DNA from 4 places in the Bradyrhizobium japonicum USDA 6 genome. Region 3 is predicted to be linked to each of the others. Evidence: predicted binding sites of a transcription regulator. Region 3 holds the regulator's gene; each other region holds the start of a gene.
The links. The regulator LexA, encoded in region 3, represses DNA repair genes until DNA is damaged. The targets are predictions, from matches to a motif close to TGTTCNNNNTGTGTTCNG.

Region 1 (7,246 bases), 2.5 Mb from region 3:
TCTCGACCTCGTGCTGGTGATGACGGTCAATCCCGGCTTCGGCGGCCAGTCCTTCCTCGACTCCCAGATCGAGAAGATCAGGCGCATTCGAAGCATGATCGGCGGCCGGCCGATCCGGCTCGAGGTCGATGGCGGCATCACGCGCGACAATGCCGCCGCCGTGGCTGCCGCGGGCGCCGACACCCTCGTGGCAGGATCGGCCGTGTTCCGCGGCAAGAGCAGCGCCGATTATGCGGGCAACATCGCCGCCATCCGCGCTGCTGCGGAAGCCGGCAGGGTTCCGAAGCTGCAACATGGTTCGGCGCAGACGATCCGGGCCGGCGAGACCGCGCTCGCCCGGTAGAATACGGCATACAGGCATGGCAGAGCGGGCGTCGCGCTGGCTGTGCCATGGCGTGCCGTTCCGTCCGAGGTTCTGCAGGGCATGCGGCACAGCGCAGCGGGCCTTCCTCGCGCGAGTTCTGCGCAGAAATGCAGGGCAATCTCATCGGGTGGCCGGAATCGATCGAACGGTATCTTGATCTGATCGGCATCTTCGCCGCGCGCCGGCGCTAAGCCTGGCCAATGAGTTCCCCGTGGAGTTCTCCGATAGGAACCAATGGGGGCCTGCGCGTTTCCCAGACGTTAACCCAGGTTGCGCGGGGTGCTTCGCACGCAGTAAATGTTTTGCATAACCGCCATCGGCCTGACGTAAATCAGGGCAATAAGCTCAGTGAATGCGAGGGAGGGTCTCATGGAGAACGTACGTCGCTACCGGGCGCTGGCGTCTCTCTGTCGTCAGCAGGCGGCCTATCGGCCGCTCCAGAACTGGCAACTCCTTGGCCAAGCCGAGCATTTCGAATATCTCGCCGAGATTGCGCTGAAGGCGCATTTCGATGCGTGCAACGCGCAGCCCAAGGACGAGGCCATCGCCACCGCGCCATTTGAGACCCCCGCCGCGGCGTGAGGGCGTCGGTCCGTTGCGGATCATCTCTCGATCAATGTGACATCAGCGTCGGGACGGTCATGGCCTCCAGCATGGCGCGGGTGACGCCGCCGAGGAAGCGTTCCTGCAACCGTGAGTGGCCGTAGCCGCCCATGACCAGGAGATCGAGGCCCTCGTCGGCGGCCAGCGACAGGATGGTCGGCTGGATGTCGGCGCGCGCTGCCGACAGGCTGACCGTGCGGGTCGACAACCCGCGCCGGCCGAGGTGTCTTGCCAGATGGCTTGCCGAGACCTCGTCGCGAACGGCGTCGGCTTCGTTGATCGTGATGATCACGATCTCCTCGGCGCGGGCCAGGAGGGGAGCGGCGTCGCGCATCGCGCGGGCGGCGAGGCGGCTGCCATCCCAGCAGATGCCGATCCGGTTCGCCTTGAATGAACCGCGAAAGGTGTAGGGCAGGAACAGCACTGGTCCGCCCGCCTGGAACAGGATCTCGCCGGGCATATCATTGTCGAATGAGCCTTGCGCCGGATCGGGCTGCAGCACGATGCTGAGATCGTGGAGCCGCGCCATCTCGCCGAGCGAGCCGGCTGCATCCGCCGGGATTGCGCCGAGCGGGTGGCAGGTGCAGGAGATGCCGGCGTTCCTGGCTTCGCTCTGAAATATCGCCAAGGCGGCCTCGGCGCGCTCCACCGCGCGCTCGCGCTCCATCTCGAACACGGCCGCTACGGCGGCTCCGCCATCCAGGACGTAGGCAGTGCTGCTCGCGATGTACCCGACAGCGACGGCGTCGACGTGTGCGTTGAGTTTCGCCGCGAGCGCGATCGCGCCGTCGATCACCGCGTGCATCGGGCGCTCGGTCGGGATGTGGACGAGAATGTCTTTGTACATGGTGTGCCTCCGATGGACATCATCCAGTGGCGGCAGCCTATCACGGCGCACGTGGCCCGTGTTGAGCCGCATCAAATATGCAGCCCTGATTTTCGCGGGACCTTTGCCAAGATTTAATCGGGCGGACGGGACGCCGTAAGGTGACGATGTCCATGTTGGGTGCAAGGCGACTTACCCAACATGGACATTTCGACATGAACGACCGCGTCAATTCCGACACCACCACGTCCCGCAAGATCTTGAAGCCGCGCCGGCTTGCGCTGCTGGGCACCGTGGCCGCGCTTGGCGTGGCCGTGCTGGCTGCCTCTCCCGCTTCGTCGCAGTTCGGTCTGAACTCGTTCGTCGCGCCGGCCCAGGCCGCGGAAGCCGCCGCGACCCCGCCGGGCTTCGGCGATCTCGTCAGCAAGGTCAAACCCGCCGTCATCTCGGTGCGGGTCAAGATCGACCGGGACAATGACAAGAGCGCGATGCTGCAACAGAACCGGATGGATTCGGACGAGGATTCGCCGTTCGACCAGTTTTCGCGGCAGTTCGGCTTCCGCGGCCCTGGTGGCATGAACGGCATGCCGCGCCAGCGCCACCAGGTGATCACGGGCGAGGGTTCCGGCTTCTTCATCTCCGCCGACGGCTATGCCGTGACCAACAACCACGTCGTCGATCACGCCGAGTCGGTGCAGGTGACCATGGACGACGGCACGAGCTACACCGCGAAGGTGGTCGGCACCGATCCGAAGACCGATCTCGCGCTGATCAAGGTCGATGGCAAGAAGGACTTTCCGTTCGTCAAATTCTCCGACCAGAAGCCGCGGATCGGCGACTGGGTGGTCGCGGTCGGCAATCCCTTCGGCCTCGGCGGCACCGTTACCGCCGGCATCGTCTCGGCCAACGGTCGCGACATCGGCAACGGTCCCTATGACGACTTCATCCAGATCGACGCGCCGATCAACAAGGGCAATTCCGGCGGTCCGGCCTTCGACATGAACGGCAACGTGATCGGCGTGAACACCGCGATCTTCTCACCCTCCGGCGGTTCGGTCGGTATCGGCTTCGACATTCCGGCTTCGACCGCGAAGCTCGTCGTCGCGCAGCTGAAGGACAAGGGCTCGGTCACCCGCGGCTGGCTCGGTGTGCAGGTGCAGCCGGTGAGCGCCGAGATCGCCGACAGCCTCGGCCTCAAGGAGGCGCGCGGCGCGATCGTCGACAACCCGCAGGACGGCAGCCCTGCGGCGAAGGCCGGCATCGAGGCTGGCGATGTCATCACCGCCGTCAACGGTACCGCGATCAAGGACTCCCGCGATCTCGCCCGCACCATTGCCACCCTGGCGCCGGGCACCTCCGTGAAGCTCGACGTCTTCCACAAAGGCGAGAGCAAGACGGTGACACTCGCCCTCGGCGAGTTGCCGAACGAGCGGCAGGCCAAGGCCGGCGAGGGCAAGGCGCAGCCGAACACCGGCACGCCGCGCCTCGGTCTCAGCCTGGCGCCGGCCGGCGACGTCCAGGGCGCGGGCCAGAAGGGCGTCGTCGTGACCGATGTCGATCCGCAGGGACCCGCCGCGCAGCGCGGCATCCAGACCGGCGACGTCATCCTCAATGTCGGCGGCAAGGCCGTCGCCAATGTCGGCGACGTCCGTTCCGAGCTGGCGCAGGCCAAATCGTCCGGCAAGAACAGCGTGCTGTTGCAGGTGAAGAGCGCGGAAGCGACGCGGTTCGTCGCGGTGCCGCTGGCGTAAGCCTCGCGCTTCCGGCGGCAAACTCAAAGGGCGGCCTGCGGGCCGCCTTTTTCGTGCGCGTCTGGAAGATTCCCACAGGTGTCGATAACATTCTCGTTAACGGCAGCGTTGATGACGGGTTCGTCCGAAAAAGCCGCGTTCGCTCGTCACAGTTCAGAATCACGTGTTGGGCTTGGGCGTCAATGAAGACGCCCAAGCGAATTGCAGGAGTGGAACTTCGAACGCCCGGCCTTCTTGTGGAACCGGTGGTTCGCATTTGATCGGTGCCGACATGGATCGATTGAAGCTCTCGCTGAGGTGTGCGCTGCTCTTGGCGCCGCTTGTCATGACGACCGGAAGCGCCCTGGGGCGCGACGATGGCCGCTACGCAAACTCGCCCCTGAAACCCTGGTTCGATAGCTTGCGCAGCCATCTCGGGCCCTGCTGCTCGGATGCAGATGGCTTTGCTGTATCCGACCCCGATTGGGAATCGCACGATGGGCACTATCGCGTGCGGCTCGACGGGCAGTGGGTGGACGTGCCTGATGAGGCCGTCATCACCGAGCCAAACAGGGCCGGCCACACCATGGTGTGGCCGGTGAAGACTGCATTCGGGATTTCGATCCGTTGCTTCATGCCGGGCAGCATGATCTGACGCGGGTCGGGCGTTACCGCTTGCTGGATTTGCGCTTCGAGGTCTTCTTCGTTTTCTTGGCTGTCTTCTTGGCCGTCTTCTTCTTGGAGGTCTTTCGCTTCGACGCCTTCTTCGGGACCTTCTTACCTTTCGCGCGCGCTTCCGACAGGCCGATTGCGATCGCCTGCTTGCGACTCTTCACGCGTCCGCCACGACCGCCGGGGCCGCTTTTCGCGGTGCCCTTCTTGTAACGGCGCATCTCGCGCTCGACATCACTGCTGGCGCTGCGTGAGTAGCGGCGTTTCTTTGCCTTGCGTGCCATCAACTCTCTCCCTTGGCCCGGGGAAAGAACCGCATCACTGACCCAACGTTCCGAATGCGCTGGCCGCGCTCCTCAGAAGGAGTTCGCCAACTCGATCTCGTCTTCCAGCGCTCGAATGCGGCGCGCAGCCTCAGCGGAGGACAGAGCCCGATCGTATTGAGTGGGCTGATAGGCCTCCTCGCTCAGACGCTTCAGCCTCAACCCCTGCGCACGCGTCATCTGCTCCGTGAGGAAAACCCTGGCGTCGTATTTACCTTGAACCTGCATCTGGCCTCTCCGTTCCCAAATCGTCACTTGACTATATGTTCTTATTTTGTTCTAACAAGTCATGGACAACAGAATTAATGAAATTCGACGCAAAATCAGCGCCTTGAGGCTCGAGATGGCCGACATCGAGGTGTCTGTGCGCGACCTCGTCGATCGCGACCGCGACTGCACTGAAAAGGCCCTGGCGCAGATGGATCTGCGCCGGAAGATCAACCTGCTGATCGGCGAATGGAAGGCGGCCGGTGGCGGCGATGTCTTGCCTGACGTCCGCGAGCGGGTACGCCTTCGTCCTGCAACGACATCCGGCAATCCGCTGCGCGTGATCGCGCGCCGCTGAGAATTTTGGGAGCGTGCAGTGGAGGAAGACCCGGACACGTACCGGATTCTAAAACTGCGCGCCGAAATTCTCGAACTCGGCTCCGCCATCCGGCAATTGCAGCGCGAGGGTCTCGACGATGCCGCAGCCCAGCTCCTGATTGCACGCAAACGTGCACAGCTCGAGCATCTCGTGAAGGCGAATGCTGCAGGACGGCCGCTCTAGCGATGTGACGCTGGAAGGATTCCCAATCCAGCTCCAAAGCGAAAGGCCCCGCGTCGCCGCGAGGCCTTGATTGTCGGCGCCGGAGCTCACTTGGTGTTGCTCATGCCGCCCTTGTTGTTCGTCATGGTGCCGCCTTGGTCGGAGCCGGGGCCAGAACCACCTTGACCGGAGGGATCAGCGCCCTTGGAGGACTTGGTGTTGGCGCCCGTGGTCTGCGACGAGGACATCGCGGATCCGTGCTTGGCCTTATGCGACTTGGCCTGCGCGGCGAACGGAGCGGCGGCGAGGCCGGTTGCCAACATCACGGTGAGAGCGAGCGTGGTGGTTTTCATGCGCGGGAACTCCCTGAGTTAAATTGACGCAGGCAGCCAACCGTCATTTGCCGCAGGAGTTCCGAACGAAAGCGTCCGGTGCGCATCACGCGCGCTTCAAAATTCCTTGTCCTCGGCGAGGATGAACACGAGGCCCGTGAGCGTCGCGCCGATCGCGAACGTCGTTACCAGTGTGATGATGAAGACTATAGCGGCCGAATGTCCGCCGTGGTTCAGCAGATTTGCGACTGTCGGATTGAACAGGACGAGGGCGAGACCGAAGACAAGGCCGAGGGCTGCGCCCATCATCGCATGCGTCATCAGCTTGATGGCGCCGGTCGGAGAGATAAGGCTCGGCGACTTTTTCCCGCGCATGGAACCGCCTCGCGGTGTGGCATAAAACGCGCGCGACGATTGCGGGTTCCATTGTCATGACGATTTTGTCATTCCCCGCTTCATCCGACGTTCATGGCGGTCTTGCGAGGATGAATGCCATCAACACGGGAACATTCGATATGGGTAAGGTCGTCTTTCTCTATCGCTCGCTGGCCTATCGCAACGCGGCTGCGGACATGCTGCGCAAGGCGCGCAAGCTGCCCCGCGGCGCCGAGCGGAGCGCAGCCCGCCGTTACGCGCGGGCGCTGCGCGAGCTTTCGCAAACGGAAGCCTGGCTGGAAGGACGGGTCGCTGACGAACCGCAGGCGATGCCGCGCATGAGGGTCGCCGCGACGCGCTAGAGCAGTATCGGTTCTGAGTGAATCAGGGCCGAAGCTCCAGGTTCTTGTCCTCACGCGCGAACCGGAGCCCACCTCGCACGCAAGCGCTCTAGCCTGAGGCCCGCTGAAGGGGTTCGGACGGAGCCGCATCGAACTTGCTCGCGGCCGACGGCGCTACGGTCTTCCGCGTCAGCGGCACTTCGAGCCGGCACAACAGGCCTTCGGCGCGCCAGTCGAACTCCGCCTGTCCGCCGAGTTGCGATTCCACACTGGCAAGCAGGCTCCGCGTGCCGAAGCCACGGGATTTCGGCGTCCTCACCAGCGGACCGCCGGTTTCGTCCCAGGTCAGTGTGAGGTGGTCGTCCTCGACCTGCCAGCCGATCGCGAGCCGCCCCGACCGCGTCGAGAGCGCGCCATATTTCGCCGAGTTGGTGAAGAGCTCATGCAACGCCAGCGCCAGCGTCTGCGCTGTCGCCGGCGCCAGCTGAACTTCCGGACCGGCCAGCTTGATCTGGCCGCCGAGCGAGTAGGGCGCGAGCTCCTCGTCGATCAGCCTCGAGAGTTCGGCGCCCTGCCAGCTCGACAGCGACAGGATCGTGTGCACGCGCGCCAGCGCGTTGATGCGCCCCTCGACGGCGTTGACGTAAGCCTTGACTTCGTCGGCGCGGGTGAGGCGCACGATCGATTGCGCCAGCGCCAGCGCGTTCTTGGCGCGATGATCCACCTCGCGGGCCAGCAGGTTTTGTCTCTCTTCCGCGCGTTTGCGTTCGGTGATGTCCACGGTGACGCCGCTCACGCGCACTACGCGGCCGCCCTGGTCCACCGTCGCGGCTGCCGTGCCGACGCACCAGCGCACCTCGCCATCGGGTCGGCTGACGCGAAATTCGCCTTCATAGGCGTGCGCGCCGGTATTGAACGCGGCAATCGCCTGG
Region 2 (7,246 bases), 140 kb from region 3:
AGCCGATCAAGCGGATCAATGTCGGCGACTATCCCGAAGGCATCAATGCGACCGCCGACGGCAAGCGCGTCATCGTCGCCTGCTGGGAGAGCAACACATTGAGCATCATCGATGCCACCGAGCTGAAGGTGATCGGCGAGGTCAAGACCGGCGACGGCCCGCGGGCCTTCGGGGCGTTTTTGCGGAAGACGGAGTAGGGGCCGCGTCGCGCCTAGTTCGGCGCGGCAAACGCCTTCAACTTCAGGAAAAAGTCCTTCAGGATCGGGTTGCGATCCACATAGGTCACGTAGCGGATCGGATGCCGCCGGCGGTCGACGCTCCACGTGATCTGATCCGTGAGAACCGGGGCCGGGATGATCACGCTCGGTGCCCACACGGGGTTCAGCAGCCAGCCGACCGGCGCCATGTCCCAGATCTCCTTCGCCCAGCCCAGATGGTCGGACGAATAGTCCTTGAAGCGCATGGCGAGGAACGAGCCGATGCTGCCATGCGGTTCGACGTAGCGCTCGATCTCCGGCACCGTGCTGTGAAGGTGCGAGGTGACGCCTTTGCATGGCACGAGCACGAGCGGCACGCCGCTGTCGAACAGCACCTGCGCGCCGCCGACGTCCTGCTTGAGGTTGAACTCGATCGTATTAGGCCATTCCAGCGCATGACCGCCAAGCCAGACCACCACCACGCGGTCGATGATGTCGGGGGCCCTGAGCAGCGCCGAGGCGACATTGCTGATGGCGCCGATGGCAATGACGTAAAGCGGATTGTCAGGGGAGCCCGCGCGCGCCCGGGCCACGAGGTCATCGACGGCGGCCGCCTGCCGCGCCGTCTTGCCGGGGCCGACATAATCGGTGACGCCGCGATGAACCAGGCCATCCGGCGCGATGTTCAGGCGCTCCAGCAGGCGGAGGATTTCCTGGTAGCTCAGCTCCATGCCGTGGCCGGGACTGTCGGCGCGTGTATTGAAGAACGGCGCGGCGTAGATCGCCTCGACGTCGAACCGGTCCTTCGACAGCAGCATCTGCACCAGCGCGAACTGATCGTCGATCTCGTTGTAGGTGTCGGTGTCGAGCACGACACGCACCTTGCCGACCGGCGGCTCCAGGAGTTTGAGGCGGGCTGTGTCCGAGAGTGTCATCACCGTCTCCTTGGACCGGGAGTGTCGATTGCGGATCAGGCTTTGAGCGGAATCCGGCAGACCACGTCCGCGATCTCATCCATCTGCGCGAACATGTGATCGGGCGCAAGCGCCTGCAAAGCCGCCGGCGCGGCATAGCCCCAGCGGACCGCGCCGCAGGCGATCCCCACCGCGCGCGCGGCCTCGATGTCGCGGACCTCGTCGCCGATCGCGATCACGCGGCTCGGCTCCACGCCCGCGCGCCGGATGACGCGGCGGAATTTCGCGGGCTTGCCGAATAGCGACGCCGCGCAGTCAAAATGCGCAAACAGCGCGGCGGAATCGCCGAGCTTCTCGCGGGCATTGGCCTCGCTGTCCGAGGTCACCAGCGCAAGCTGCACGCCGTTCCCGGCCAGCGTCCGCAGCATCGTCTCGACGCCCGCAAACAGGGGAATCTCGCTAGCAGCCTCCGCCTTCAGCCGCCGCGCATGCCGCGCGATCGCCGGCAGCTTCCACAAGGGCACCTCGAGCCGGGCGAGGATCTCGCGCGACGAGGCATGCCGCAGTCCCTCGACATCCTCATCCGCGACACGACGAAAATTGAAGCGGTCGGCGACATCGTTGATGGTGCGCAGGAACCACGGAAAGCTATCGGCGAGGGTACCGTCGAGGTCGAAGATGGCGAGGGAGTAGGGCATCGACGGCTTGTTTGGCGGGGTCACACGGCAAGAGTTGCAAGGCTATCGCCAATGCAAGCTGGCCGCGACAACCTTTAAGAACAAATCCGCGCTCGGAATGAACAATAGGAGGTACCCCACGAGGCAAAGAACCAGGAGGCGGCCAGTTACCTTGCCAAATGCCAAATCTAAGAAGGCATCAGCTCGCGGCCCGTCGGATGAGGAGGGACATCAATCTCACTCCGCCGCCTCGCTCGTGCTCCGCCGCTTCGGCTTCCGCGCCTTCTTCAGCACCGGCTCCAGGAATTTGCCGGTATAGCTCCTTGGCGCCTTTGCGATATCCTCCGGCGGGCCCCAGGCGACGATCTCGCCGCCGCCGTCGCCGCCTTCGGGGCCGAGGTCGATGACCCAGTCTGCGGTCTTGATGACTTCGAGATTGTGCTCGATGACGACGACCGTGTTGCCTTGGGCGACCAGCTCGTGCAGCACCTCCAAGAGCTTCTTGACGTCGTGGAAGTGCAGGCCGGTGGTCGGTTCGTCCAGGATGTAGAGTGTGCGGCCGGTGGCGCGCTTGGACAATTCCTTGGCGAGCTTGACGCGCTGGGCTTCGCCGCCTGACAGGGTCGTCGCCTGCTGGCCGACATGGATGTAGTCGAGGCCGACGCGGTGCAGGGTCTGGAAAGTCTCGCGCACGCGCGGCACCGCCTTGAAGAACTCGGCGGCTTCCTCGACGGTCATGTCGAGCACGTCGGCGATGCTCTTGCCCTTGAACAGGACCTCCAGCGTCTCGCGGTTGTAGCGCTTGCCCTTGCAGACGTCGCAGGTGACGTAGACGTCGGGCAGGAAGTGCATCTCGATCTTGATGACGCCGTCGCCCTGGCAGGCCTCGCAGCGGCCGCCCTTGACGTTGAAGGAGAAGCGGCCGGGCTCGTAGCCGCGCGCCTTCGCTTCGGGCAGGCCGGCGAACCATTCGCGGATCGGCGTGAAGGCGCCGGTGTAGGTCGCGGGGTTCGAGCGCGGGGTGCGGCCGATCGGCGACTGGTCGATGTCGATGATCTTGTCGATGTGCTCGAGGCCCTCGATGCGATCGTGGGGTGCGGCGCCTTCGCTGGCGCCGTTCAGCTTGCGTGCGATGGACTTGTAGAGCGTGTCGATCAGCAGCGTCGACTTGCCGCCGCCGGACACGCCGGTGACGGCCGTGAACAGGCCGAGCGGAATTTCCGCCGTGACGTTCTTGAGGTTATTGCCGCGCGCGTTGACCACCTTGATGGTGCGGCGATGGTTCGGCGGGCGCCGCTCCGGCACCTCGACCTCGAGCTCGCCGGTCAGGTACTTGCCGGTGAGCGATTTAGGGTTGCGCATGATCTCGGCGGGCGTGCCTTCGGCGACGATGTTGCCGCCATGCATGCCGGCGCCGGGGCCGATGTCGAGGACGTAATCGGCAAGCAGGATCGCGTCCTCGTCATGCTCGACCACGATCACGGTGTTGCCGAGATCGCGCAGGCGCTTGAGGGTGTCGAGCAGGCGGGCGTTGTCGCGCTGGTGCAGGCCGATCGAGGGCTCGTCCAGCACGTAGAGCACGCCCGTCAGTCCCGAGCCGATCTGCGAGGCGAGGCGGATGCGCTGGCTCTCGCCGCCGGACAGCGTGCCGGAGGAGCGGGACAGGGTGAGGTAGTTGAGGCCGACGTCGAGAAGGAAGGTGAGGCGCTCGCGGATCTCCTTGAGGATGCGGCCGGCGATCTCGTTCTGCTGCGTGTTCAGCGCCTCGGGCACGGTCTCGAACCATTCGCCGGCCTTCCTGACCGACAGCTCCGAGATCTCGCCGATATGCTTAGCCCCGATCTTGACGCAGAGCGCCTCGGGCTTCAGCCGGAAACCCTTGCAGCCCTCGCAGGGGACGTCGTGGAAATATTTTGCGAGCTCCTCGCGCGCCCACTCGCTCTCGGTCTCGCGATAGCGGCGGTTGATGTTGGTGATGACGCCCTCGAACGGCTTCTTGGTGTCGTAGGAGCGGACGCCGTCCTCGTAGGAGAACTTGATCTCGTCCTCGCCTGAGCCAAGGAGGATCGCGTTCTGCGTCTTCTTCGGCAGATCCTTCCATTTGGTGGTCAGCGTGAACTTGTAGTGCTTGCCGAGCGCCGTCAGCGTCTGCACATAGTAGGGCGATGACGACTTGGCCCAGGGCGCGATCGCGCCCTTGCCGATGGCGAGCTCCTTGTCGGGGATGACGAGGTCTTCGTCGACATGCTGCTCGACGCCGAGGCCGCCGCAGGCCGGGCAGGCGCCGTAGGGATTGTTGAACGAGAACAGGCGCGGCTCGATCTCCGGAATCGTGAAGCCGGAGACGGGACAAGCGAATTTTTCCGAGAACAGGATGCGCTCGGGCCCGCTCTTGTCGTGGATTTTTGCGGTCTTCTTCTTTTCTTCGGCTGGTGCAGCCGCTGCAGCCGCATCGGCGAACTCGACGACGGCGAGGCCCTCCGCGAGCTTCAGCGCGGTCTCGAAGCTTTCGGCGAGGCGCTGGCCGATGTCGGCGCGCACCACGATGCGGTCGACCACGACGTCGATGTCGTGCGGAAATTTCTTGTCGAGCGTCGGCGCCTCCGCGAGCTCATGGAAGGTGCCGTCGATCTTGACGCGCTGAAAGCCCTTTTTGAGCCATTCGGCGAGCTCCTTGCGGTACTCGCCCTTGCGGCCGCGCACGACGGGGGCGAGCAGATAGAGGCGGGTGCCTTCGGGCAGCGCCAGCACGCGGTCGACCATCTGCGAGACGGTCTGGCTCTCGATCGGCAGACCCGTGGCGGGCGAATAGGGCACGCCGACGCGCGCCCAGAGCAGGCGCATGTAGTCGTAGATCTCGGTGACGGTGCCGACGGTCGAGCGCGGGTTCTTCGAGGTCGTCTTCTGCTCGATCGAGATCGCCGGCGACAGGCCGTCGATCTGGTCGACATCAGGCTTCTGCATCATCTCTAGGAACTGGCGCGCATAGGCCGACAGCGATTCGACGTAGCGGCGCTGGCCCTCGGCATAGATCGTGTCGAAGGCGAGCGAGGATTTGCCGGAGCCCGACAGCCCCGTGAACACCACCAGCTTGTCGCGGGGAATCTCGACGTCGACATTCTTGAGGTTGTGCTCGCGCGCGCCACGGATCGTAATTGCGCGCAGGCTGGATCCCGCGTTCTGCTGTTGGCGCTTCGCCTTGATCACTTCATCCATCCGAGTTGCCCTCAAGGAATCCCAAAGGTGCGCGATCGCGCCAACAAAAAAGGCGCGCGTCGCCCGGAACCGGGATCGGCGCCGATGGGTATGCCAGCGAACGTAGGAAGAACGGGGACGGATTTCCAGTGGCGTGTGCGAATCGTCAACGGATTGTTGGCGCGCTGGCGGCATCTGGCAGGAGCAGGGCGCCCGGAACGTGCGAAGGGCCGGCGCGAGGCCAGCCCTTCGTTCGCGTTTGAATGCGGATTTGGGGCAATCCGCACATGATCAGGACTTGAAGGTGACTTGGAGGCTCCTGAGGGAAGCTTTGTCTCAGTATTTGGCGACGACCGGGCCGCCCCAGCGGTAATTGATGCGGATCAGGCCCATGTCGATATCCTGGCCGATCCGGTCGGTGCGCGGCGGGAAGCCGCCGACGAGAGTTGCGAAGTCGGCGCTGTGATGGCCGAGGAACACATGGTTGTACGCGCCGCCGACCGACCAGTTCTCGGCAAAACCCCATTCCACGCCGATGCCGATCGTGTAGCCCCAGCGGGTCTGGTTGACGCTGTTGAACGTCGCCGCCGCTGGCGCGCCCGGAAAGAAGGTGTCGTATTTGTCGTGGGCCACGGCTGCGCCGGCCTTGCCATAGAGCAGCAGATTGTTCACGGCGTAGCCGAGCTGGCCGGTGAACAGACCGAAGCTGTCGATCTTGGTCTGGTTCGTGATCGGCGCCAACGCCACGCTGACATTGCTGCCCTTGAAGTCGGCCCAGTTGCCCTGGCCCTCGATGCCGAACGCCCAGCGCGATTTCTGCCAGCGATAGCCGAGCTGTCCGCCGACCGTGCCACCGCCCGCATTGTGACAGCCTTCGCCAACGGCCGGATCGACAGCGATGCCGAGCGCGCGGGTCACGCCCCAGCAGGCATGGGCCAAGCCGCCGCCGCCGTTGATGCCGGCATAGATGCCGCTCCAGTCATAGACGGGAACGGCGGCCGCCGGCGCCTTGTAGAGCGGCAGATCGGCGGCGGTAGCAGGCGCGACCGCGCCGAGTGCGAACAGGCTGACCGCAGCCAGCATCCATGTCTTCATGTCACGTCCCCAACTCGAAGCCATTCGCGGACGCCTTGCGCGCGCCTCACGACTCCAAGACGGTTGGGTGCACCCTCGCGCGAAAACAAAAGGCCGGCGCAAGGCCGGCCTTTCGTAACGCGATGGCGATGGAGGCGACGCTTAGTACTTCGCCACGACCGGGCCGCCGAAGGTGTAGTTCAGGCGAACGGTGCCCATATCGACGTCCTGCTTGATACGGTCGATGCGGTCGTTGATGCCGAGAAATGTGAACGAGTTGTTGCGCTGGCCCATGAACAGATGGTCGTACTCGATCGCAACGGACCAGCCCGGCGCGAAACCGAATTCGAGGCCGGTGCCGACCGCACCGCCCCAGCGCGTCTCGCTTGCGCTGTCGAGGACAACGCCGCCGATTAGACCGTTGTACTTGGCGTGCGTGACGGCCGCGCCACCCTTCACGTACCAGAGCACGTTGTTCCAGGCATAGCCGACCTGGCCGGTGAACAAGCCAATCCCATCGATCTTGGTCTGGTTGACCAGCGGGGGCGGGGTAAGCACCAAGCTCGTATTCGAGCCCTTCAGGTTGGCCCAGTCGCCCTGGGCTTCAAGGCCGAACACCCAGTTGGCCGACTGCCAGCGATAACCGACCTGGCCACCGACGACGCCGCCGGTCGCATTGTGACAACCTTCCGCCGTGTCCGGACCGGCAATGCCGAAGATGTTGTTGACATCCCAGCAGTTGCGGCTCGAAGCGCCGCCGCCGTTGATGCCGAGGTAGAAGCCGGACCAGTTGTAGACCGAGGCCACAGCAATGGGCGCCTTGGTGTAGGGGCGGGCCGCCAAATCGGCCGCCGAGGCGGGAGCCAACGCGCTGAGTGCGAACAGGCTGGCCGAGGCCAGCAAAACCTTCTTCATTTCAATTCCCCAGTTTCATTTCTCTTTGTCGGCGAAAAACGGCCGACCCAATGACCCAATCGATGTCATTGCTCTACACCATTGAAGCCGAAGGTTGTGTCACCGGAAGGCCACAGCTCTCCCCGAAAGCGTTGGGAATCGGTTGGCCTGCATCTGGACGCGCGAAAACAAAAAGGCCGGCGCAAGGCCGGCCTTTCGTAACGCGGTGCGTTGGAAGCGAAGCTCAGTACTTCGCGACCACCGGGCCCCCGAAGTGATAGTTCACGCCGACCTG
Region 3 (7,246 bases):
ATTACAGCCGTCGCGAACGTGACATTGCCAAGCGCTATGTTCGCGAGAGCCGCCTGCGCGCCACCGGCGGCGATTACCAGAAGGGCCTGGAGTGGCGGACCGTGAAGATGATCAAGGACAAGTTCAAGATCCCGCTCATCCTGAAGGGCATCGCCACCGCCGAGGACGCCCAGATCGCGGTCGATCACGGCGTCGAGTGGATCTACGTCTCCAACCATGGCGGCCGCCAGCTCGATCACGGCCGCGGCGCCATGCATGTGCTGCCCGAGATCGTCGAGGCCGTGAAGGGACGCGCCAAGATCATGGTCGACGGCGGCTTCTGCCGCGGCACCGACATCGTCAAGGCGATCGCGGCGGGCGCGGACATGGTCGGCATCGGCCGGCTGCAATGCTGGGCATTGGCCGCGGCCGGCGAAGCCGGCGTGAGGCGAATGCTGGAGCTGCTCGAGGACGAGGTGCTGCGCTGCCTCGGCCTTTTGGGCGCCACCTCGTTTGCCGAGGTCGACAAGTCCTGCCTGCACCAGGCGACCGCAACGAATGCGCCGAGCGTATTCAGCGCGTTCCCGCTGTTCGACCACGACCCCTATCGATATTGAGTGAAAGGATGCAATGAGCTCGCTCTCTCCCGGCAGCGCGGACGCGCTCCTGTTCGATCTCGGGCGCGTCGTGCTCGACATCGATTTCTCCAAGGCGATCGCCTGCTGGGCGGGACATGCCGGCTGCAAGCCGGAAGCCATCGTCGCGCGCTATGTGCGGGACAGCGAAGCCTACCGGCTGCACGAGGTCGGCAAGATCAGCGACGAGGTCTATTTTGACTCGCTGCGCGCCTCGCTCGGGATCGGCATTTCGGACGCGCAGTTCCTGGAGGGCTGGAACGCGATCTTCGCCGGCGAGATGCCAGACATCGCCGAGTTGCTGCCGCGTGCGGCAAAGCAGTTGCCGCTCTACGCCTTCTCCAACACCAACCGGCCGCATGTCGACCATTTCTCGAAGGAATATGCCGGCCTGCTCGGCCATTTCCGCGCCCTGTATCTGTCGTCCAGCATCGGCCTGCGCAAACCGGATGTGGAGGCCTTCGACCATGTCGTGGCCGCGATCGGCGTGCCCGCGAACCGTATCGTGTTCTTCGACGATCTTGCCGAGAACATCGAAGGAGCGCGGTCGCGCGGCCTGACCACGGTCCACGTGACCTCGCCCCGCGACGTCGGGAACGCCCTCAAGGCGCTCGGAATCTGACCTCTGGCCGGCAAGCCGACGGGCCGCGAATGGAACTATTTTGCTGGAGGGCGAGGAACCAAAACCCTTTGCGCATTTTTATACGGAGTTCCCGGAACGATTACCCCTCTCAGGACTCATGAGTCCGTTGGGAATTCTACATCGGGCTTATCGTCGTGTTGGGCAAAACCTACCTTACCAAGCAGGCCTCTCTGCTGATGAAATTCGCCAGGACCACATCGGATTCTGAGCTTTCCGCCAAGCTGATCAGCAAGGCCGCCGACCTGAAATCCCAGGCCGATCCGCTGCCCGACAAGGATCAGGGCCCCGCAGCGCCGGACGTCAGTCCGTACAAGCCGTCGGGGAGATGACCGATGCTGGCCGTGGCTCTCGTCTTTCTCGTCCTCGCCATGGCCATCCTCGTACCGGTCTGTCTCGCCTTCCGGATCATGCCGCGACGGACTTGATGCACCCCCTTCATCGCAGAACAGATGACGCAGGATAAATCATCCTGCTCGGCCGCTGTTTTGCCTCTGCGCCTGCACTCGGCTAGAACTCTCGCCGCCGATTTGCCCGAACGGGCCCAGCAGGAGTTTTCACCCGTGGCCCTGATGCCGGTTTCCGACGCGCTCGCCGCGGTGCTGGCGGGCGCAGAGCCGCTGCCTGAAGAGGTGATCGCGCTCGACGCGGCCTTTCACCGCGTGCTCGCGCGCGACGTCGCCGCGCGGCGCACGCAGCCGCCGCAGGCGATGTCGGCAATGGACGGCTATGCGGTGCGCGCGGTCGATGCGGCGAAGATCGACTCCCAGCTCACCCTGATCGGCGAGGTCGCGGCGGGCCGCCCGTTTGCGGGATCGGTCGGCGCCGGCGAGGCCGTGCGTATCTTCACCGGCGGTGTCGTTCCCGATGGCGCTGATGCGGTCGTGATCCAGGAGGATACGGTCGCGGACGGCAAGCGAATCACGATCAAGGAAGCCGCCGTAACGGGGCGGCACATCCGCCCCGCCGGCGTCGACTTCTCGGAAGGCGAGGTGCTGCTGTGCAAGGGAGCCCGGCTCACCGAGCGCGACCTCGCGCTCGCCGCCGGCATGAATTACCCGCAACTGCCGGTCCGACGACGCCCGAAGGTCGCGATCCTCGCGACCGGCGACGAGTTGGTGATGCCGGGCACCACGCCCGGTCCCGGCCAGATCGTCTATTCCAACGGCTACGCCCTGCACGCGCTCGCCCGCAGCGAGGGCGCCGATACCATCGACCTCGGCGTTGCCGCCGATACGCTGGAGGCCACCACCGCGGGCATCGGCCGCGCGCGGGAGAGCGGCGCCGACATCCTGATCACGACCGGCGGCGCGTCGGTCGGGGACCACGATCTGGTCCAACAGGCGCTGAGGGACGAAGGTATCTCGATGGCGTTCTGGAAGATCGCGATGCGGCCGGGCAAGCCGATGATGAACGGGCGGCTCGGCGCGATGCGCGTGATCGGCCTGCCCGGCAATCCCGTGTCATCCTACGTTTGCGGCTTCCTGTTCATGGTGCCGTTGATTCGCGCGCTTTCGGGCCGTTCGATGATTCATCACCGCCGCGAACGCGCGGTGCTCGGCCGCGACGTCGGCGCCAACGACCAGCGCGAGGATTACCTCCGCGCGCGCCTCGAGCTGCGCGACGACGGCACGCTCCTCGCCCTTCCGGTCAATCACCAGGATTCCTCGCTGCTTGCGAATCTCGCTGTGGCACAGGCACTTCTCGTGCGCGCGCCATTCGCGCCGAGAGCCGAAGCCGGCACACCTTGCGAGGTCTTGCGGCTGCCCGTCTGAGCGCTTCGTTCGCGTGCGTTCCGCGAACTTTGTCGCGTTCACTGTAAATTAAGCAGTTGCGGAACATGTATCGAACATATAGTGTCCGTTCATGATTTGTTTCGAGCATGTAGCGGCTTACTGCTGAATTCAGCGTCTCGGAATCGAACGACATCAACCGGGGGATTTTGGTCGAGATGTTAACGCGCAAACAATACGAACTCCTGCGGTTCATCAGCGAACGGTTGAAGGAAAGCGGCGTGCCGCCCTCCTTCGACGAGATGAAGGACGCGCTCGACCTGCGCTCGAAATCGGGCATCCATCGCCTGATCACCGCGCTCGAGGAGCGCGGCTTCATCCGGCGCCTGCCCAACCGCGCCCGCGCCATCGAGGTGATCAAGCTGCCCGAGCTTCAGGCCGCCGCCGGCAGCCGCCGCGGCTTCACGCCGAGCGTCATCGAAGGCAATCTCGGCAAGGTCCGCACGACTTCGAGCCCGCCGGCGGATGAGGGCGAGCGTCCCGTCGCAGTCCCCGTAATGGGCCGCATCGCGGCCGGCACGCCGATCGAGGCCTTGCAGACCCGCAGCCACACCATCAGCGTACCGCCTGACATGCTCGGCTCGGGCGAACATTACGCGCTCGAAGTACGCGGCGATTCCATGGTCGAGGCCGGCATTCTCGACGGCGACATGGCGCTGATCCAGCGCAACGAGAGCGCCGATACCGGCGATATCGTGGTGGCGCTGATCGACGATGAGGAAGCAACCCTGAAGCGCTTCCGCCGCCGCGGCGCCTCGATCGCGCTCGAGCCCGCCAATGCGGCCTATGAGGTCCGCATCCTGCCGCCCAACCGGGTGAAGATCCAGGGTAAGCTGATCGGGCTGTACCGGAAGTACTGATACCGGACGCGCCGGTATCGGTTGTTTGGCGCCCGCGCGCTTTAGATCGGCATCGCCGATCCGAGCTTGGAGCGGACGATTGTCCGCTCCGGCTGGATAGTCTTTCTGGTTTTGCGCAGATTATCCGGCCCCTTCCCCGGCGGTACATCCTCGGCACGCCGCACGAAGCAGCCCTGCCTCGCGGCCTTCAGGTTCGAGGAGAAGTCATGCGCCAGATCGTTCTGAGCACAGTTGCAGTGGCACTGATCGCAGCTTCAGCGTCGCAAGCCTTGGCCGCGGAAGCCTTGGCCGCGGGCGCGCAATCGCGGCCCCATGTCCGCAAGGACAGCGCCGTGAGCGATCAAACCCGCAAGGCCCGCGACGCAGTCAACCAACCGTCGCAGCCGGCCTGGCAATATCCGGGTTGGTCCGCGCCCGCGGGCCGCTGACGCTCGCAGAATCCACGGGGACGGGCTTTGTTCCCAGTGCATTTGGAAAAGATATTGTGATGGCAGTCTGCGGACTCAAGCCGCAGATTTGCCCTCAACATCGCATATAATCGCGGGCTTCCACTCTGATAGAGGCCTGCGCCTCAGAAGAGGCGCGGGTTGCTATCCCGATTGAGGAGCACCCGATGTGTGACTACAGCCTGCATGCCGTCGCGTCGCGTCCCGCCGAAGTCGGCGAGACGATCGTCACGACAACCTTCCGCGGCACCTCGACGCGCGGCTTTGCCTCTGCGGCCGATCCGACCGTCGCGGTCTGCCTGCTGCCGGGAACGGAGCTCGCCTTCGCCGACAACGTCCGTTACGACAATCGCTGGATCTGGACGCGCACCGTCAATTCGCGCGTCGGCAAGTTCGGCAAGATCGATCCGCACATTCCCGATCGCCATCATGATGCGATCGAATTCCCCGACGGCAAATCCGTGCTGGTGACGCAGCTGGTCGAAGGCCAACGCGCGACCGTGCTGCAACTGCCGGTGACCCAGCCGCTCGGCGAGCGCGAGCACAAGCCGCAGATCATCACCGACAACCGGCCGACCATCACCCGCCTGCCGATCGGCTGACATGACCATTCCCGGCCGGCAGGTCGGGCCAGGATTGAAAATCGCCATCGCCGGCCGAGGCCGGCGAGATGGTGCCGTTCGTGTCCCGCGAAACTCCATCGGGCGGACCTCCTCCCACCGCACGAAGTTTGCGCTGTCCTGCCTGAATTTTGAACGTCCGTTCCGCAGCCAAATGGCCGATGCTTGGTGCGGCTTGAGACGGCGGACACGTTCGATGAAGACCTTCATTCGCGTCGTTGAACTCTGGGTGCCTGACCGCACGCGCATACGGCTGGAATTCGGCGGCGGCCTCTACGGCGAAGGGTTGACCGCGTTCAAGGCCGTGAGCGAAGATCTGCACTTCGGATACGACGAGGGGCTTCCCGGCAAGGCCTGGGCCAGCGGCCACCCCGTGATCCTCACCAGATTCGCCGATTCCTATTTCAAGCGGACCGATCAGGCCATCGCCGCCGGGCTGACCTGCGGCGTGGCGGTGCCGGTGTTTTCAGGCGAATTCCTGCAAGCCGTCATGGTGCTGTTCTGCGGCGACGACGAGGCCCATGTCGGCGCGATCGAGCTCTGGCACAACGATGCCGAAGCCTCCCATGAGATGGGGCTCGTCGACGGCTACTACGGCACCGCCGACATGTTCGAATTCAACTCCCGCCACACCAGATTTCCGCGTGGCTTCGGCCTGCCCGGTCGCATCTGGAAAGCCGGCCTGCCGCTGATCATCAAGGACCTGCACGATGCCAGGAGTTTTCTGCGCTGGGAGGACGCCGCCAAGGTCGGAATCAATCTCGGCGTCGGCGTCCCCTACCGGACCGGCACCGATCAGACCTGGGTGCTGACGTTCCTCTCGGCGCAGGCGACCCCGATTGCGCGACGCTTCGAGATCTGGGTCCCGGACGAGGCCCGTTCGGCGCTGGTCTTCCGCGCCGGCGATTGCAGCGCGCAGACCGACCTCGCCGCGCTCTACGCGACGAAATCCATCGCCAAAGGCGAAGGCAGCATCGGCGGGGCCTGGGCCACCGGCATGCCCGCACTCAACGACGATCTCGCGCGTGACGGCTCGGTCGCGGCCTTGCAGGCCAGCGCCTCTGGACTGAGCCAGATGGTCGTCCTGCCGGTGATCGGCAATGCCAGGCTCGACGCCGTGTTGGCCTGGTATCTGTAACCCGTCCGCTCAATCCTCGGCCTGCAGGTCGGCTTCCGATGGCGTCGCGTCGCGGTTGCGGGGAGCCGCCACCTGCGGCGCAAGGCTCGCGCTGAAATCCGCCTCGCCGGCGGCCGCCGGCGACCATGGACGGTCTGTCCCCCTCGTCTTCGCCGCCTGAACCGCGAAGCCGTCGCCGCTTCGCGTCAGCGCCAGCGCGCCCTGCCTTGCGAGACGCTGCCGGTCGACAACCATCGCCGCGCAATCCGGCGGCGCCGGCCGCGCCGTCACCACCAGCGCGGCACGGCTGCAATCGTCAGCCAGTGAATCGATGCGCAAGGCCAGCGCGACCAGGCGCCCGTCGGCGAGCGGCGTCACGCAGCCGGCCTCGTCGCACGACACGCCGGCGGCCAGTAAGGCACTGCCGGCGTCGCGCGAATCGGCGTCGGCGGCGAGCCATTCCTTCAGAAGAAAACTGTCCTTGCTCGACCTGATCAGATGGAGGTGTCCATCCCTGCCCCGCACCGCGACGCTCTGGCCGTCACCGGCGATCAGGACATCGGGCTGCCGCGCGCACAGTCCCCAGAGGATCGCTGCCAACAACACCACCGCGCCGGCCCAGCGCAACGGCGTGCGCAACAAGCCCATCACGATGATCCCCAAGCTTGCAGCGATCAGCGGTGCGATGCCGAAAGCCGAGATGCGGCCGACTGCGCCCGGCAAAGCGGCCACCCAGCGCGACACCGCAACCATCCAGTCGATGCCGATCCCCATCAACCACCAGAACGGACCATCAAGCCCGAACGGCGCTGCAATCAAACCCAACAGCCCCGCGGGCATCACCAGGGCCGAGACCACCGGCATCGCCCCGAGGTTGGCGAGCACGCCGAATGGGGTGACGCGGTGGAAGTGGAAAGCGGCATAGGGCGTGGTCGCGAGCCCCGCGATCAGCGAGGCCAGGAACAGCATCGCGATCTCACGCCCGCCCCACATTGCAATCCGCGCGGTCGCGGAATGATCGGGCGAAGCAAACAGGTTCGGCATGCCGATCTGCACCAGCGCGACCAGTCCGAGCGTCGCGGCGAAGGACATTTGAAAACTCGGATGCACCAGTGCTTCCGGTGCGACCGCGAGCACGATCAGCGCAGCCACCGCC
Region 4 (7,246 bases), 860 kb from region 3:
GAATCGGGTTGCGACGAAGGAAATCCTCCCGGCCTTCAAGGATCCCTCGGCCGAATTCGGTTAGCGACAGCCGGCTCCGGCGAAAGGCCGCGTTGCGACCTCGTCCATTGTCCGGGTCGAGCGTCGCCAGCTTGCCGTCCAAACCTGCAATGGCGGGCGTCGGGCCGAAAGCGAGTCCTTCGAGCAGCGCACCTAACTCCCACGGATCGAACACGCGTGTCTTGAGCGCGCCCGGTCGAAACAGCTGGTCGGTACGATTGTGTCCGCTCGCGATCAGTTCGAGAAGCCGCGCCTCGGTCGCCCCCAGTCCCGTCGTCGGCGACGGCAGTTCTGCGAGCAGGTCTTCCATGGCCGGCTTCAGGAAAGACAACTTGCCGAGCGGCCTGTCGAGCAGCCCGGAGCAGAGCTCGGGCGTCGGCGCGCGGTAGGCCTCCCAGGCCAGGCTCGCGATCTCGAAATCGCCTTCTTCAATATCGAGCTCCCGCACGTCACGATGACGAAGCTCTGTCGGATCTGCTCCACGCAGGTCGAAATCGACACGTCGTAATCTCAGACTCGATGCGATAGATGGCTCGGAACGCAGATAGTCGAGGATCCAGATCAATTGCAATTGACTGTTGGGTTCAGGATCGAACCACAGCTCGATCAACTCGACGCCGTAAGTCTCGCAGAACCAGAGTAGTGCACCTTCCCGATCCAGGCGCTGAACATAGGGCAGTTGGCGGACGCAATCAGACCAGATGATCTCTTCGAAAATTCTGAGCGCGCGTCCACCTAGATAGCCATTGAGGTGTTCAGCCGACGGAAGTGGCCCCGAAACGAAGCGAAAGATGAACGGCACGACCATGTCGGCGCGATCCTCATGGGCAAGACCGACGCCGGACGAACTGGTCAGGATCACGCGTTTCATCGCGAACGCCCCCCCAAAACGAAGCGGGCACTGACGACGTCGGCAACTCAACGTCCTCAGCGCCCGCTCCTCGCGAAAACTCTTCGCGCTAGGTCTTACTCGTCCGCCGGCTCCTCGCCGTCGGCGTCGCGCTCGGGCGTGCCGGCCAAAATCTGCTCGGCGATCAGGCCGGAGTTCTGGCGGATCGAGGTCTCGATCTTGGCGGTGATGTCGGGGTTGGCCTTCAAAAACGCCTTCGAATTCTCGCGGCCCTGGCCGAGGCGCTGACTGTCATAGGAGAACCAGGCACCGGACTTTTCGACGATGCCGGCCTTGACGCCGAGATCGAGGATCTCGCCCATCTTGGAGACGCCCTCGCCGTACATGATGTCGAATTCGACCTGCTTGAAGGGCGGCGCCAGCTTGTTCTTCACCACCTTGACGCGCGTGGTGTTGCCGACCACTTCATCGCGCTCCTTGATCGCGCCGATGCGGCGGATGTCGAGACGGACGGAGGCATAGAATTTCAGCGCGTTGCCGCCGGTCGTGGTTTCCGGCGAGCCGTACATCACACCGATCTTCATGCGGATCTGGTTGATGAAGATCACCATGGTGTTGGATTTGTTGATGGAGGCCGTCAGCTTGCGCAGCGCCTGGCTCATCAGACGGGCCTGGAGACCCGGCAGCGCATCGCCCATCTCGCCCTCGAGCTCGGCCTTCGGCACCAGCGCCGCGACCGAATCGACCACCAGCACGTCCACCGCACCCGAGCGCACCAGCGTATCGCAGATTTCCAGCGCCTGCTCGCCCGTGTCCGGCTGCGAAATCAGGAGCTCGTCGATGTTGACGCCCAGCTTGCGCGCATAGACCGGGTCGAGCGCGTGCTCGGCGTCGATGAAGGCGCAGATTCCGCCCTTCTTCTGCGCTTCCGCCACCGTGTGCAGCGCCAGCGTGGTCTTGCCCGAGGATTCCGGCCCGTAGATTTCCACAACGCGTCCCTTCGGCAGACCACCGATCCCGAGCGCGATGTCGAGCCCGAGGGAGCCCGAGGACACCGCCTCGACATCCATCGACCGGTCGTTCTTGCCGAGCTTCATCACCGAGCCCTTGCCGAACTGGCGCTCGATCTGGGAGAGCGCGGCGGCCAGAGCTTTACTCTTGTCCATGGAGGATCCTTCGACGATACGCAGGGCAGTGTTGGACATTGGGTCGTGCTCCTTATGGCGAGGATTCGGGTGCGGGACAAACGATTGGCGCGGCGGGTCATCGATAAAAGCAATGTACCCTATTTGTTCCAGGTTCGCAATATGTTCTTTCGCGGGTTTTGGTGCTGTCTGTATTTAACCCCAAGTGTCCTAAGCTGAATTTGTAAGTGTCCTAATTCGTTCTCGAATAGCCACAACCTGTTCATGCACTCTTTGGATTAACCCGTTTGAGGTGTGGCAACTGACAGGACACAACCGTGCAACCTACAAATTCGCTTTTAGGTTGTTTGGGAGAACAAAGTAAGGCCGCCTCAGTTGGCGGCCTCTTTCATAGATCCATTTCGAGCTGCCCGCCGGGTGCAGAGCGTGAAGCCCTCGTTAGGAAGGCCCGCCAAGCCGACGTGGCGCCAGGTCGCCGGGCTTGCAGCCTCCGAGGTGAGGCCATGATCGAACAGCCCCACGTCAATCCGTATTCACTCCAAGCGCGTATCTGCCTTGGCATTGCAGCCTTTCGCGCCGCACTGTTTGTCGCGGCGCTGTTCATGGGTATGCAGTAGGGCCGCCGCAAGAGGCCCCCGGGCAAATCAACCTATCTGTTCGAGGGCGCCGACCTGCGCCACGTTGATTGAGCGTTGGCCTGTAAGCCGCCGCCCGGCGCAGTGCTGTAGTGTCCTGATTCCTTCCGCGAGAGTCGGTTATCGAACAGACCGCTTCGCGCTTATCAGCCAAGGTTGACGACATCCGGGATTTTGCAATTCCTCCCGGGGCTGGAACAACGTCGCCCGCCTTATTGCAAGCGGGCGACGTTGTTGTTTGTCGAGTGTCCTAATCTGCCATCTCGGGGCTACGATTGGTGTATCCGCGAGCGGAACGTCGCCGTCATAAATCCGCAATCCCTAGCGAATCTTTTGGGGTGTCTGGCCTGTCTGAGGATGGTGCCGCTCGTCGTTGACGGGAGTCCGGGTGATGACGGAAAACACGCAGCAGCAGGCGGACGGGCGCAATCGGCTATTGGAAGCCGCCACGCAGGAAATGATCAAATTCGAACACAAGGAAAATGAGTTCCGCAGGCGAGATCGCGAGGCGCGCGCGGCGGAGCTTCGTCTGCCTCTGGATAAGATCAACGTCCACTGAGCGGCGCCGACAATTTCACACGACTGTCATGGCACGTTCCTAGCATTGTCACGCGACGGGGGTCCGGCGCGCGGCTCTCCGTCCAACCTCGGCCTAGACCACCAGATGGGCGGAGAGCTCGCCGACCTCCCGAACCATCGCGATCGCGGCCGTTGCAGGCGGTAGCCTAGCCCCTCTCCCCTCTGAGGTGTCCCGCAACGTGACATAAAACCTTGGCACAGGTTGTGCACACTCATCATCACCGGGGTTTTGCATCCACCTCTCCGGGGCTGGAAAGCCGCCGCCCGCGCGACATTTAAGCGGGCGGCGTTTTTATTGATGTCGCAATCCGACAGCCCCGCTGTCCTAATTCGAGCAGCATCCGGATTTTGGTACCGGCCTGCTTCCGACCTCCCTGGTCCAAGGCGAATTTTTGAAGCGGCTTGATTTTGAAAGTTCACTTTGGAACTGAAGGTGGCCCGTCGGCATACTAAGTTCACTGGAACTCAAACCCTGCGGTTAGGACCCGTAAGACGAGGTTGTGTCATGGAGCGCCGACGGTTCAAGCAGACTCAATCCCTCGAACAACGCCTTGCCCAAGAAGCCGAACGTCTGAGAGAGCAAGCCAGGAAGCTTCCCGCCGGGGCTGAGCGCGAAACCCTGCTACGCAAAGCGCGCCAAGCCGAGACCGGCTCGCACATGAGCGAGTGGCTGACATCGCCAGGGCTTCAGCCGCCAAAGCCGCTTCAGCCGCCAAAGCCGGCCTAGAAGCAGACGGCGCCTGAGCGGTCGCGTTGCCAGCATAGATCCGGATTCGCCCCGGCGTAGTCATTCGCGTTGGCGACACCAACGCTTGAGGATGAAGGTTTTCCAAATTCTGCGGGTGTCCCGATGAACCTTGGCACGAGACGTGCTGACATAATGATATCGGGATTTTGCAGTTTCCCTCCCGGGGCTGGTAAGCCGCCGTCCGCGCTTCATTTAAGCGGACGGCGTTCTTGCTTCCGAAGCCCAACAAGCAACCTGTCCTGACTTGATGCTGCGAGTGTCCTAATTGGGACAGCACCCGGGTTTGGGCACCCGCCTGTTTCCGACCTCACTGTCCGATTTTGAAACGAGCCGCAGCCGGATTTGAAGTCGTTCAATTGTCGCGAGGTGAGACAGCACGTCGCGGCAGGACGCAGTCACCTCCATCTGTCACCGAACGGCCCTCGGCATCTACCGGTGATTGAGAACGCCATCACGCTCGCGCCTCGCTTCCCGCTGGAAAGGAGCAACGCGGCAGAGCTTCGCGCAATCCTTCGGGCGCTCCGCAAGAAACTGAACCAACGCCGCCTCGATTGGCCGCTCCTATCTTGATCCGTCATCGCGTTGGTGCAGCTGCTGCAGCGGCAGAAACCGAGGGGAACCAAAAATACTCTTTCACCAAGGCGGACCAGCGGCCGCTTCGAAACGTCGCGGCCTGCGGCAACAAAGTTCATGCGAATGGACGATGACCGCGTCGGGATCGTCTCCCTAGCATTCACGCGCCTCGTTCGCTCGGTTCGATTCAAGATGCTCTGCGAACAGGCGCAAGCCGAAGAAGGGTCTGCCACTTCCAGCCACGACCGCTTCGATCAACGAGGTACGATGAATGGATCAATTGTACGCCGAGCGGTTCGATAGCTCCCGGAGTTCGGAACACCGCCCATTCATTTCGGTGGCAATACCCACCTTCCGCCGACCGGAGATGGTGCGCCGTGCGATTGAAAGCGTGCTGCAGCAGGAGCACGCCGACTGGGAAATGGTGATCAGCGACGACGAAGGTCCAGAGGGCGCGACTTGGAGCATCCTGTCCGAGCACGCGCGGAGCGACCCGCGCATTCGCGTTATCGAGAACCACCGCGGCCGGGGCCAGGTTGAGAATACCAACAACGCGATGCTCGCATGTCGCGGCGACTGGATCAAAGTGCTGCACGACGACGACTGGCTCACGCCAGGATCGCTTGCGACTTTTGCGGAATTGGCGAGAACGTATCCCACCGCTGCGTTCATGACCTCCACATCTCATCTCGTCCAGGACAGCGGCATAAAGTACCGGCGAGGACGCCAAATTTATCTGTATTCGGGCCAGCAGTGCCTGACTGATCTCTATCTGGCGGGCAAGACCCGATTGCTTGGGATTGTCCCGTCGACCCTGCTGATCAACGGCAAGGTCATCCGGTCCGGTTGCCTGATGCGAAATTACAAGTCGATCAGTTGGGGCGTGGACCAACTGTTCTTTCTCGATCTCGCCTGCCAGGGCGACATGGTGGCGATCGACGACGGTCTTGTGTTCTACGACACGACCAACCATGCGAGCATCACGGCGTTGGGATCGTTCCCTCAGATTGACCAGGAGACCGTCGAACTCAAGCACCTCGCCTGGAGCCTTCTGGAGGATAAGCGCGGACTTCCCGATCCTGAAACGATGGTGCGTGCATTGCGGGTTGCCCGGCTGCGCACACGGATCCTTCAGCAGCCCTTGAGCGCAACGATCCGCGATGCGGTTCAAATCTTGCGCCCCTCGGTCTTGAAGGCGGCCAACCTGGCGATCCGAGCCTGGGCGCGTGCACCGGGTGCGATTGCAACCTTACCGGGGATCGCTCATTGCACGGATTTCCTGTGAGATCATTTGGCAGTTCCGGTGTCAGAGTTGCCAACAGCTGCGTTTGGGACACCGAGACAGGTGACCTAAAGTATGCCGACGATCCGCGGGAGATCATCCGGAAGCTTCGCAAGATCAATTAAAGGCCCCGGTTGGCGGCCCATGCGAAGGCCGCAGCAGGGTCCGCCGTGGCCCATCGGTCGCGGGAATTCTTGGCAATGCGGCGGACTTGACTGCCGCGCGCCCGCATAGACACCGGGCGCAGCTGTTTCGATGATCGCCAGGCGCTTGCGCGCTCGGCCGGAGACCATCCGACCGATGCCACCTGTCCGAATGAAAACTCGCTCAGGCAAATGCGCACGTCCCCGTCGTCTGCAAATCGAAGACGATAGAGAAACCGTGCCGCCCTCGAGATGCATTTGCGCATGCGAATCGGGTCAGGAAAATTTGGTAATTATGTGCTGAAACGAACAGAGCCGCGGTGAGGGGCGACTAAACTCGGATTCGCTTGGTCTTTGCCAAGGGCCAAGCATCCCCGAGCGGCCCCGGCCTTCCCCCTATCAAGCCCCACCGGCCGGGGCCGTCTTCACGGACGAGCCTGTTTCCTGGCGTCGCTACCTTTGATTTCGGGAGTGACCCGTTTTGTGGCGCGGAACACAACCTGACCACGAATATCTGTGGTAGGATACGAGGCATTGCAACGCCAAGGGTCGTCAGCGCCCCGCGTGGGAACCGTATTAGGGTTGAGCTGTTGACCCGTTTCATAGATGGGCTCAATTATGATCGACGCTGCTAAATGCGAGGAACTCGCAAATCATTACAAGGTCCTCTCCCAAGCATCCGGGGTTTCGGCGGAGAGGGCCTTCCTGTTGAAGAACATCGCCCGGAGCCTTACTGGCGTGGCGAGCCAATTGGACAGGCTGGCCGCCCTCACGAGAGACGAAGCAAGGGTCACGCCGCCACAGCTGTAGGCGGACGCAAGGCGGATACAGACCGTCCGTAAAGGCAGCTTTGATTGACCTGATTCAACGGCGCCCCGCGTCCAGGTCTACGATTCCCCCAACCTGCAAGCGGCGGTCCTGGAATTCTCATCGGCCAACGGGACGCCAACCACGCGCCGGGGCTGGGATAGCACCCGGATTCCAGCCGTCGAAATAATTAGGAACGGTCCTCTCAAGGCGGGGTTGGCGGCGATACTCTCTCTGAGAGGCGGCGCCATCATGGTCCGGTACTTTTTCGATATCCGGGACGACACCGGCCTCTATGCCGACGAAGAGGGACTGGAGTTTCAAACCCAGCGCGAAGCCGAGATCGAGGCGACGCAGACATTGAGCGGCCTCGCACGCGACCTGGCGGCACACGAGGATCGAACAGACGTTGCCATCGAAGTCCGCACCGACGCCGGGCGGGTGT

Region 1: BJ6T_RS34730 (DUF3072 domain-containing protein) is a predicted target of LexA. The motif match lies at 4,783-4,800, and genes of this name have one in related genera.
Region 2: uvrA (excinuclease ABC subunit UvrA) is a predicted target of LexA. The motif match lies at 5,101-5,118, and genes of this name have one in related genera.
Region 4: recA (recombinase RecA) is a predicted target of LexA. The motif match lies at 2,169-2,186, and genes of this name have one in related genera.

The regions. Positions count from the first base shown of each region.
Region 1 is NC_017249.1:7,431,694-7,438,939, reverse strand. Features, by position in the region: gene rpe (ribulose-phosphate 3-epimerase) at 1-343, shown strand, start outside; gene BJ6T_RS34755 (hypothetical protein) at 734-946, shown strand; gene BJ6T_RS34750 (universal stress protein) at 978-1,814, opposite strand; gene BJ6T_RS34745 (Do family serine endopeptidase) at 2,009-3,544, shown strand; gene BJ6T_RS34740 (hypothetical protein) at 3,816-4,178, shown strand; gene BJ6T_RS34735 (DUF6496 domain-containing protein) at 4,192-4,479, opposite strand; gene BJ6T_RS34730 (DUF3072 domain-containing protein) at 4,552-4,746, opposite strand; gene BJ6T_RS34725 (hypothetical protein) at 4,862-5,083, shown strand; gene BJ6T_RS44120 (hypothetical protein) at 5,102-5,287, shown strand; gene BJ6T_RS34720 (hypothetical protein) at 5,374-5,619, opposite strand; gene BJ6T_RS34715 (hypothetical protein) at 5,716-5,973, opposite strand; gene BJ6T_RS34710 (hypothetical protein) at 6,030-6,335, shown strand; gene BJ6T_RS34705 (HWE histidine kinase domain-containing protein) at 6,424-7,246, opposite strand, start outside.
Region 2 is NC_017249.1:5,100,751-5,107,996, forward strand. Features, by position in the region: gene BJ6T_RS24140 (YVTN family beta-propeller repeat protein) at 1-197, shown strand, start outside; gene BJ6T_RS24145 (nucleoside hydrolase) at 212-1,132, opposite strand; gene BJ6T_RS24150 (HAD-IA family hydrolase) at 1,168-1,809, opposite strand; gene uvrA (excinuclease ABC subunit UvrA) at 2,026-5,004, opposite strand; gene BJ6T_RS24160 (outer membrane protein) at 5,320-6,078, opposite strand; gene BJ6T_RS24165 (outer membrane protein) at 6,220-6,972, opposite strand; gene BJ6T_RS24170 (outer membrane protein) at 7,196-7,246, opposite strand, start outside.
Region 3 is NC_017249.1:4,959,590-4,966,835, reverse strand. Features, by position in the region: gene BJ6T_RS23530 (alpha-hydroxy acid oxidase) at 1-596, shown strand, start outside; gene BJ6T_RS23525 (HAD family hydrolase) at 610-1,236, shown strand; gene BJ6T_RS23520 (hypothetical protein) at 1,392-1,586, shown strand; gene BJ6T_RS23515 (molybdopterin molybdotransferase MoeA) at 1,818-3,029, shown strand; gene lexA (transcriptional repressor LexA) at 3,206-3,907, shown strand; gene BJ6T_RS23505 (hypothetical protein) at 4,114-4,335, shown strand; gene BJ6T_RS47360 (hypothetical protein) at 4,521-4,955, shown strand; gene BJ6T_RS23495 (GAF domain-containing protein) at 5,170-6,111, shown strand; gene BJ6T_RS23490 (ComEC/Rec2 family competence protein) at 6,121-7,246, opposite strand, start outside.
Region 4 is NC_017249.1:4,097,636-4,104,881, reverse strand. Features, by position in the region: gene BJ6T_RS19110 (hypothetical protein) at 1-910, opposite strand, end outside; gene recA (recombinase RecA) at 1,006-2,094, opposite strand; gene BJ6T_RS47285 (hypothetical protein) at 3,061-3,228, shown strand; gene BJ6T_RS48440 (hypothetical protein) at 3,754-3,975, shown strand; gene BJ6T_RS19100 (glycosyltransferase family 2 protein) at 4,841-5,854, shown strand; gene BJ6T_RS19090 (DUF6894 family protein) at 7,054-7,246, shown strand, end outside.